2 linked regions of the Vallitalea guaymasensis genome follow. The protein of the gene in region 2 binds, or shares a complex with, the protein of the main gene of each other region. Links are inferred from orthologs where the notes say so. Each region holds a gene or a part of one and is shown on either strand. Other genes may lie near its edges. The genes, in order: HYG85_RS23855 and smc.

Region 1 (3,143 bases), 5.5 Mb from region 2 along the record:
ATCAAACATATTTAAAAAAGAATTTTTGTTGGATATATTAAAGTTCCTACCCTCTTTTATTTCACAAAAGCTTATAGATGGTGTATTGATAAGCTTCATAAAAGTCTCATTATTAAGAGCATATCTTGTTATAAGGGCTAAATCATATGCCGTAGTATAGTGCCCATCCGCATCAAGACCATTAGGTGTTTTATAACATGTATTTATAGCACCAATCTGCTTCGCTTTCTTAGTCATCAATTTACAGAATTCTTCTGTAGAACCTGCTACATGCTCGGCTATTGCAATTGCTACATCATTAGATGAAACCAACATTAACGCATGTAACAAATCTCCCAGATAATATTCTTCATCTGGTCTAATATACAATTTTACCTTAGGGGCTTTTGATGCTTCTTTGCTTACCTTTACTATTTCATCAAGTTCACATGACTCAAGAGCTAAAATACAAGTCATAATCTTAGTTGTACTTGCCATAGCTCTTTCATCAAAGCCTTTTTTCTCCCATAATACTCTTCCTGTATTCTTATCCATCAACAAAGCAGAGTATGCATATAATTTTTTTGGTTCATCTTTGCAATCTTCTGCCGAAGCAATATTACCGGATAACATTATTGCAATAATGAATATGTATATTATTGTACTAGTTATTTTCTTCATTTTAATCATCTTTCTTATAGAATTCCTTATAATAATTTATAAGAAAAATGATTAATTTATTCCAAATTTTTATTCCTCTTCTGTTTTAAATTCTTTTTGTACTTCTTCTTGTGCTTCAATTTGTATAGTTGACAGTTTTTCTTCTTCTATCAGTGGTAATTCCTTCAAGGACTGAAATCCAAAATTTCTTAAGAAGTCCTGTGTCGTACCAAATATTATAGGTCTACCTGGTGCATCCATCCTACCTTTTTCACAGACTAGATTATAGTCTATGAGTTTGTTTATACAATGCACAGAACTTACACCTCTTATTTTTTCAACTTCTGCTTTAGTGATAGGTTGCTTATATGCAATTATTGACAAAGTTTCAAGCAATACATCTGTCAATACATAATTCTTTGCTTTATTATTAACTTTTCTTATATAATCGTAATATTCTGTTTTGGTACACATCTGATACGCATTATCAATTTCAATAATTGTTATACCCCTATCAGGACTATCATATTTATCTATAAGATTATTCATTATCTTTTTAGTTGTGTTTTTATCCTGTTCTATAACGTCAGCTATCTTATCAAGTTCAACAGCTTCTCCCATAGTAAATAATATAGATTCAATAATAGCTTCAATTTTACATAGTTGCATCTTTATTCCCCTCTGTTCAAACTTATATTTCTAAGTATATATATAATCAATCTACATAAATATATCCTAAATCCTAAATATTCTATGTTATTTAGGCATTCAGGATTAATTATATTATATTATCATTATTTAAATCTGTATACTTTATAATGATATCATCAAATAGGTCCCGTTGTACGATTGATATTTTACCCATCTTCATTAATTCCAAAACTGCAAGAAATGTAACAATTATTTCTACTTTGGATAATTGAGTTTCAAGAACATCTCTGAAACTTATGGTTTCGTACTGTTTTGATAAATTAATTATATAATCTATTTTATCATTTACAGTATATTCTTCTCTAACAATCTCACCAAAATCACTTCTTATAGTATCTATTTTGTTATATTGCTTTTTCATAACAGATTGGAATACATTATAAATCATAGAAAAGTCTATATCTGATAGTAACTTACTGGTATCTACTTTTTCTTCATAGTTAAGAACTTCTGTTGGTATTGTAGGTTCTTTGAAAATAACTTTTTTAGCATCAATTTGCCTTACTTTCAATTTATCTCTAATATATTTAAACTTCTTGTACTCAACGAGTTTATTCATCAGTTCTTCTCTAGGGTCTGTTTCCTCTTCCTCTTCATCTTCTATTGGCAACAGCATTTTAGATTTAATATTTATTAATGTAGCCGCCATTTCAATAAATTCACTCATGATTTCCATATTTTTTTCTTCTAACTTCTTGATATATTCCAAAAACTGATCCGTTATCATAACAATAGGTATATCATATATATTCAATTTGTTTTTGTCTATTAAATGTAGCAATAAATCTAATGGTCCTTCAAATACTTCTAATTTTACAGGAATACTCAATTAAAAAACCCTTTCTTTATTTCTTATACCCCGTTAACTATCATAGTACTAAAAATACTATTGATAATAATATTTACTAGAGTACTAATAAATCCAGAAGCCAAGAATAAAATGAATAAAGCTTGAATAACTTTCTCGTATTGAACAAATTTGAAGTATGCACGTGGATTAAGAGCTTGAATTATTTTAACCATATCAAATGGTGGTACAGGTAATAAATTCACAACAACTATAGCTAAGTTAAAAAGAATCAATATAAATAAAAACTTAGTCACATAATAATTCTGCTGAAATGTTGAAACAAAAATAGGTATTAAAACTGCCATTAACAGCAAATTAGATAATATACCAATTAATGTTATGGATATAAGACCTTTTTTCTTATCTCTTAATCTACCAGTATTAAAACTAAATGGTTTCTGCCATCCAGCACCTAAGAACATAAAAGAGATTATTCCAAATGGATCCATATATTTTAGCGGATTAAATGAAACTTTAGTTTCCTTCTTATATAATGGATGAACTAAATACTTGTAACAAATAATTCTAGGATATTCATGAACACATACTACAATTACTGCACAGACAAAACTAATTGCTATTTCTATTAATAATTTTATTGCTTCCATGTCTTACACCTCATTTTTCATTCTATAAGATATTGTACTAATAATTGGTTATAATTTCAAGCAATACTTGAAAAATCTTTGATTTATCCTAGATTATTATTAGGAGATATAGAACTTATGATACGTTATAAAAATGATATGGAAAAAGAAATTTACCAGATGTATGGAGACATATGAAAATACTTATTTAAACTCTGAGTATAAAATTACAAAATTACTTTGAGAGGGAGCAAATATTATTCATTATTAAAATACCTTTTTAGCACTATAATCTGAAGGGTCTTTTTCATAAGAAACTTTTACACCTTCTGATTTATATGCTGCATCAATGGTAG
Region 2 (4,471 bases):
TCATTACTATTATTTTCTTGTACATTAATATTATTATCTTCTTTTATTACATCTTCTTCTATTTCTGTTCCTTCTATTTCTGATTCTTTGGCATCAACCAATTCTTGTTCATTCTCTGAAGTATTTTCTTTTTGTTCTTCTTTTGTTTTGTTTTTCTTCCAGCTAAATAAGCCCATTGTATATTTCCTCCTATCCATATGTCAAACTCTAGTTTCACATACGTATGTCTATTTATCCTGTTAATTCATTTTCAATTAATTTTACTGAAACTCTTGTGGATATACCTTTTTCCTGCATGGTAATACCATATAAGGCATCTGCGGCTTCCATGGTCCCTCTTCTATGTGTGATAATAATGAATTGAGTATTACCTGACAGCTTTTGCAAGTACTTAGCGAATCTTTCCACATTAGCATCATCAAGGGCTGCCTCTATCTCATCAAGAACACAGAATGGAGAAGGTTTTAATCTTTGTATTGCAAACAGTAAAGCTATTGCAGTAAAAGCTCGCTCTCCACCAGATAACAGCATCATACTCTGTAATTTCTTTCCTGGTGGTTGTGCAACAATGTTAATTCCTGATTCCAATACATTTTCTTCGTCCACTAAATAGAGCAAACCTTTGCCCCCTCCAAATAACTCTTTGAAAACCAAGTCAAATTGGAGTTTTATTTCTTTAAACTTAATTTTAAATTGTTTAATCATTTCTTTATCAAGTTCATTAATAATTCCTATTAATTTTTCTTTAGCGACTATCAAATCTTCTTTTTGTTCTGATAGAAAATCATATCTAGTAATAACTTCTTTGTATTCTTCAATAGCATTAACGTTAACATCACCTAATGCTTTTATTGTTTCCTTCAGTTCCTTAACCTTATTCTTAAGCTGAGAGACAGTACCTAGATCATCTTTATATTCAGCTACCATATTGAAAGTTAATTCATATTCATCCCACATATAATTCGTAATATTTTCTTTTTGGAGTTCATATTTCATTTTAACATTCTGAAGTCTCATGATTTCTTTTTCTAAGAGATTAGACTTTTCACTTAGACTTTCTCTCTCTTCAAATATAGCATTCTGTTTCAATGAAATCTCTTCTTTATTCTTATTCAATATTTCTAATTCAGCATGCTTAGCCCCAATACAATCAAGAACCTCTTTAACATCCTTTTGGTATTTGTTTATTAAACTGATCTTCAATCCTATATCGTTTTTATTATTTTGTAGTTCTTCATTTAGCTTTTCTTTTTGCTTATTAATATCTTGCAGCTCATTATCTAATCTTTCTATATTCTGATTGGAACTATTCAATTTTTGTTTAGTTGATGTCATTGTTATTTTCAGATTAGTAATTTCTTCATTTAAAGTATTTCTAGTTGCCTTCTTTTTTTGTATTGCTTCAGTAAGGCTCAACACTTTATCCTCTGCATCTGTATTTTCACTTTCAGTTCCACTAAGTTCTTCGTTGTATTTTTCTGTAGTAGCCATTAACTCAGTATTTTGATTATCTAATTCATTTAATTCTACTTTACTGTCATTTATCTCTTGTTGCTTCTGGTTTATATCTTTAATAATTTGATTCATATTGATTTGTAATGAATTCATTTTAATATTAAGATTATGTTCTTTTGACATTAATTCCTTGGACTTGTCAGATAGGCTATTTCTTTCTTCAACTATCTTAGTCCTCTTATTTGAAGCTATTTTGATTTCTTCTGTAATTTGTTGTATCTTGTTCTTGTATTCATTCAATTCCCTTTTCCTAGAAAGAAAATTATTTGCTTTATTCTTATAGCTACCTCCAGTTAAGGAACCTCCTGGATTTAATACTTCACCAGATAGAGTAACTATCTTCAACTTATAATTGTATTTTCTTGCTAGTGTTACAGCATTATCAATATTATCAACTATAACAACTCTGCCAAGGAGATATTTGATGATGTTATCATACATATCATCATATATGACTAAATCATTTCCATATCCAATAAAACCCTTTTCATTACTGATTGGATTATAATTATTATTCGTTCTAATACTGGTTAACGGTAAAAAAGTGGCTCTACCGAATTTATTGGTTTTCAGGTAGTTGATCATCTTTTTTGCAGTTTCTTCTTCCTTGGTAATAATATTCTGCACTCCGCCACCAAGAGCTGTCTCTATGGCAATTTCATATTTCTTGTCTACTTTTATTATATCTGCAACAACACCTAATACTGAATCAATATTATTCTTTGTTTTCAATTCCATAACTTTTCTTATGCTATAATTATAACCTTCGTAATGTTCAGTTATGTCATTCAACGCATTGTATTTAGATTTATATTGATTTATCTGTTGATTATAGATGTTTAATTTTTCTTCAATATCATGCTTTGACTCATTAATTTCTTTTATCTTATCAGTGGTACTGATAGTCTCGCTCTTTGTTTGTTGCAGATCTTCTTCAACAAAAGTGATTTTTTCTTCTATTTGTTCTTTTTTATTGTTTAGTATAATAGATTCATTCTGTACTTTGTTAATTTTATCAATCAAGAAATTTCTTCTGTTTTCAATATTTTCAAGCATAGTACTATATCTTTGTATCTTACTCTTAACTACTGTTATTTCATTGAGTCTTTCAATTATGTTTGTTTTAATTTCTTCTATAGTTGTTTCACCAGTACTTATTTCTTCAGAAATTAATGCTAGTTGTTCTTCTTTTTCTTTTAGTTGTGATGTTAATAGTTCTATACTTGATTTTAAACTTACAATTTCTTCTTCAATAACTTTAACACTAGTAAGGTTAAGGTCATGTTTAGAATTTATTTCACTAATATTTTGTTCTATTCGTTCATTAGTTACCTTAATAGAACTAATTCGTTCATTATTGATTTTAATATTATTTTCTATTCTTTCCTTTTCAAGATTATTTGTGGATATTTCGTCTTTTTTATTATCAATCTTAGTACCTATATCCTGCAAATCATTATTCAATTCATTATATTTTAATTTGATTTCTTCATACTTATTATTGACTGAAACAATTTCTTCATTGGTATCTTTTTCTTTTTTGCTGATATCTTCTACATTCTTATCAAGTTTTTCATATTCTGTAATAAAAATGTTTACCTCATATTTTTTCAATTCTTCTTTTAATGACAGGTATTTTTTAGCTACTTCTGCTTGTCCTTCCAGATTACCTTTCTGTCCTTCTAATTCCTTGATTATGTCATTTATCCTAAGAAGATTCTGTTTTTCCTGCTCCAATTTCTTATAAGCTTCTGATTTTCTTCTTTTGAACTTGACAATACCAGCCGCTTCATCAAATAGGTCTCTTCTATCTTCCGGTTTAGTACTTAATATTTTATCTATTTGACCTTGTCCTATTATTGAATAACCTTCTTTACCTACTCCTGTATCCAAGAATAATTCATGAATATCTTTCAGTCTGCAAGGAGTTTTATTTATGTAGAACTCACTTTCTCCTGAACGATAGACACGCCTTGAAATAGTCACCTCAAGATAATCAATAGCCATTCTTTTATCATGGTTATCTATGGTAATATCTACTTGAGAATAACCAACAGGACGTCTGTTCTCGGTACCAGCAAAAATGACATCTTCCATCTTAGAACCTCTAAGCTGTTTAGCACTCTGAGCCCCTAGAACCCATCGTACTGCATCTGCAATATTGCTTTTACCACTACCGTTAGGTCCAACAATCCCAGTTATCCCTTCATTAAATTCAAAATTAATCTTATTAGCAAAGGATTTGAACCCTTGTAATTCAATATTTTTTAAGTACATATTATCTCCTTACCTTGTACAAAATCATTAATGCTTTTTGTACCAAAGATTTATTCAATAAGATAAATTTTTCTAATCTATTATGTTTAAAACTATGCTGTAAAAATGATTGGCAATGAACAATGGACAATTATTAATTCAAATCTATTATTTTTGATAGTTGTCAATTGTACACTGTCAATTGAATATAACTAGATATTCTTAATTGCATCATACGCTCCATCTTGTTCAGCAGATTTTTTACTTCTACCTCTTCCATAACCTATTACTTTCCCTTCATGTCTAACCTCTACCATAAATAATTTGTTGTGATCAGGTCCTTTTTCCTTGACAATTATGTATTCTATTGGTTCTTCACTTGTCTTTTGTATTATCTCTTGTAAGTGTGTTTTACTATCAATAAATAATTTTCTTTTTTCTACATCCTTTAATAATGTATTCAAAATAAATTGTCTTGAAGCCTCTAAACCACCATCTAGATATATAGATCCAATCAAAGCTTCTACAGCATCTGATAGTACTGAAGCCCTGAATCTACCACCTGAATTTTCTTCACCCTTACCAAGTCTAATGAATTCCCCTAATTTTATTTCGTTAGAAAAGTTTGCTAATGTTGGTTCGCATACAATACTTGCCCGAAATTTAGTCAACTCTCCTTCAAGCATGTCTGTATAATTCC

The links.
Region 1: the proteins of smc (region 2) and HYG85_RS23855 are in contact, whole or in part, in a crystal structure (PDB 3ZGX), measured with the Bacillus subtilis proteins. The link is inferred for Vallitalea guaymasensis from one-to-one orthologs.

The regions. Positions count from the first base shown.
Region 1 is NZ_CP058561.1:5,523,484-5,526,626, forward strand. What follows is about bases 299-3,100. They hold HYG85_RS23855 (segregation and condensation protein A), read right to left. Parts: upstream 2,180-3,100; coding sequence 1,418-2,179; downstream 299-1,417. Other genes in these bases: HYG85_RS23845 (D-alanyl-D-alanine carboxypeptidase family protein), read right to left, coding at 299-660; scpB (SMC-Scp complex subunit ScpB), read right to left, coding at 730-1,308; HYG85_RS23860 (site-2 protease family protein), read right to left, coding at 2,203-2,808; HYG85_RS23865 (transglutaminase-like domain-containing protein), read right to left, coding at 3,055-3,100. In the rest of the region: more of HYG85_RS23845, read right to left, coding at 1-298; more of HYG85_RS23865, read right to left, coding at 3,101-3,143. UniProt on the Bacillus subtilis protein: Participates in chromosomal partition during cell division. May act via the formation of a condensin-like complex containing Smc and ScpB that pull DNA away from mid-cell into both cell halves.
Region 2 is NZ_CP058561.1:20,871-25,341, forward strand. What follows is about bases 32-4,161. They hold smc (chromosome segregation protein SMC), read right to left. Parts: upstream 3,793-4,161; coding sequence 232-3,792; downstream 32-231. Other genes in these bases: rnc (ribonuclease III), read right to left, coding at 3,984-4,161. Outside these bases: more of rnc, read right to left, coding at 4,162-4,471. UniProt on the Bacillus subtilis protein: Required for chromosome condensation and partitioning.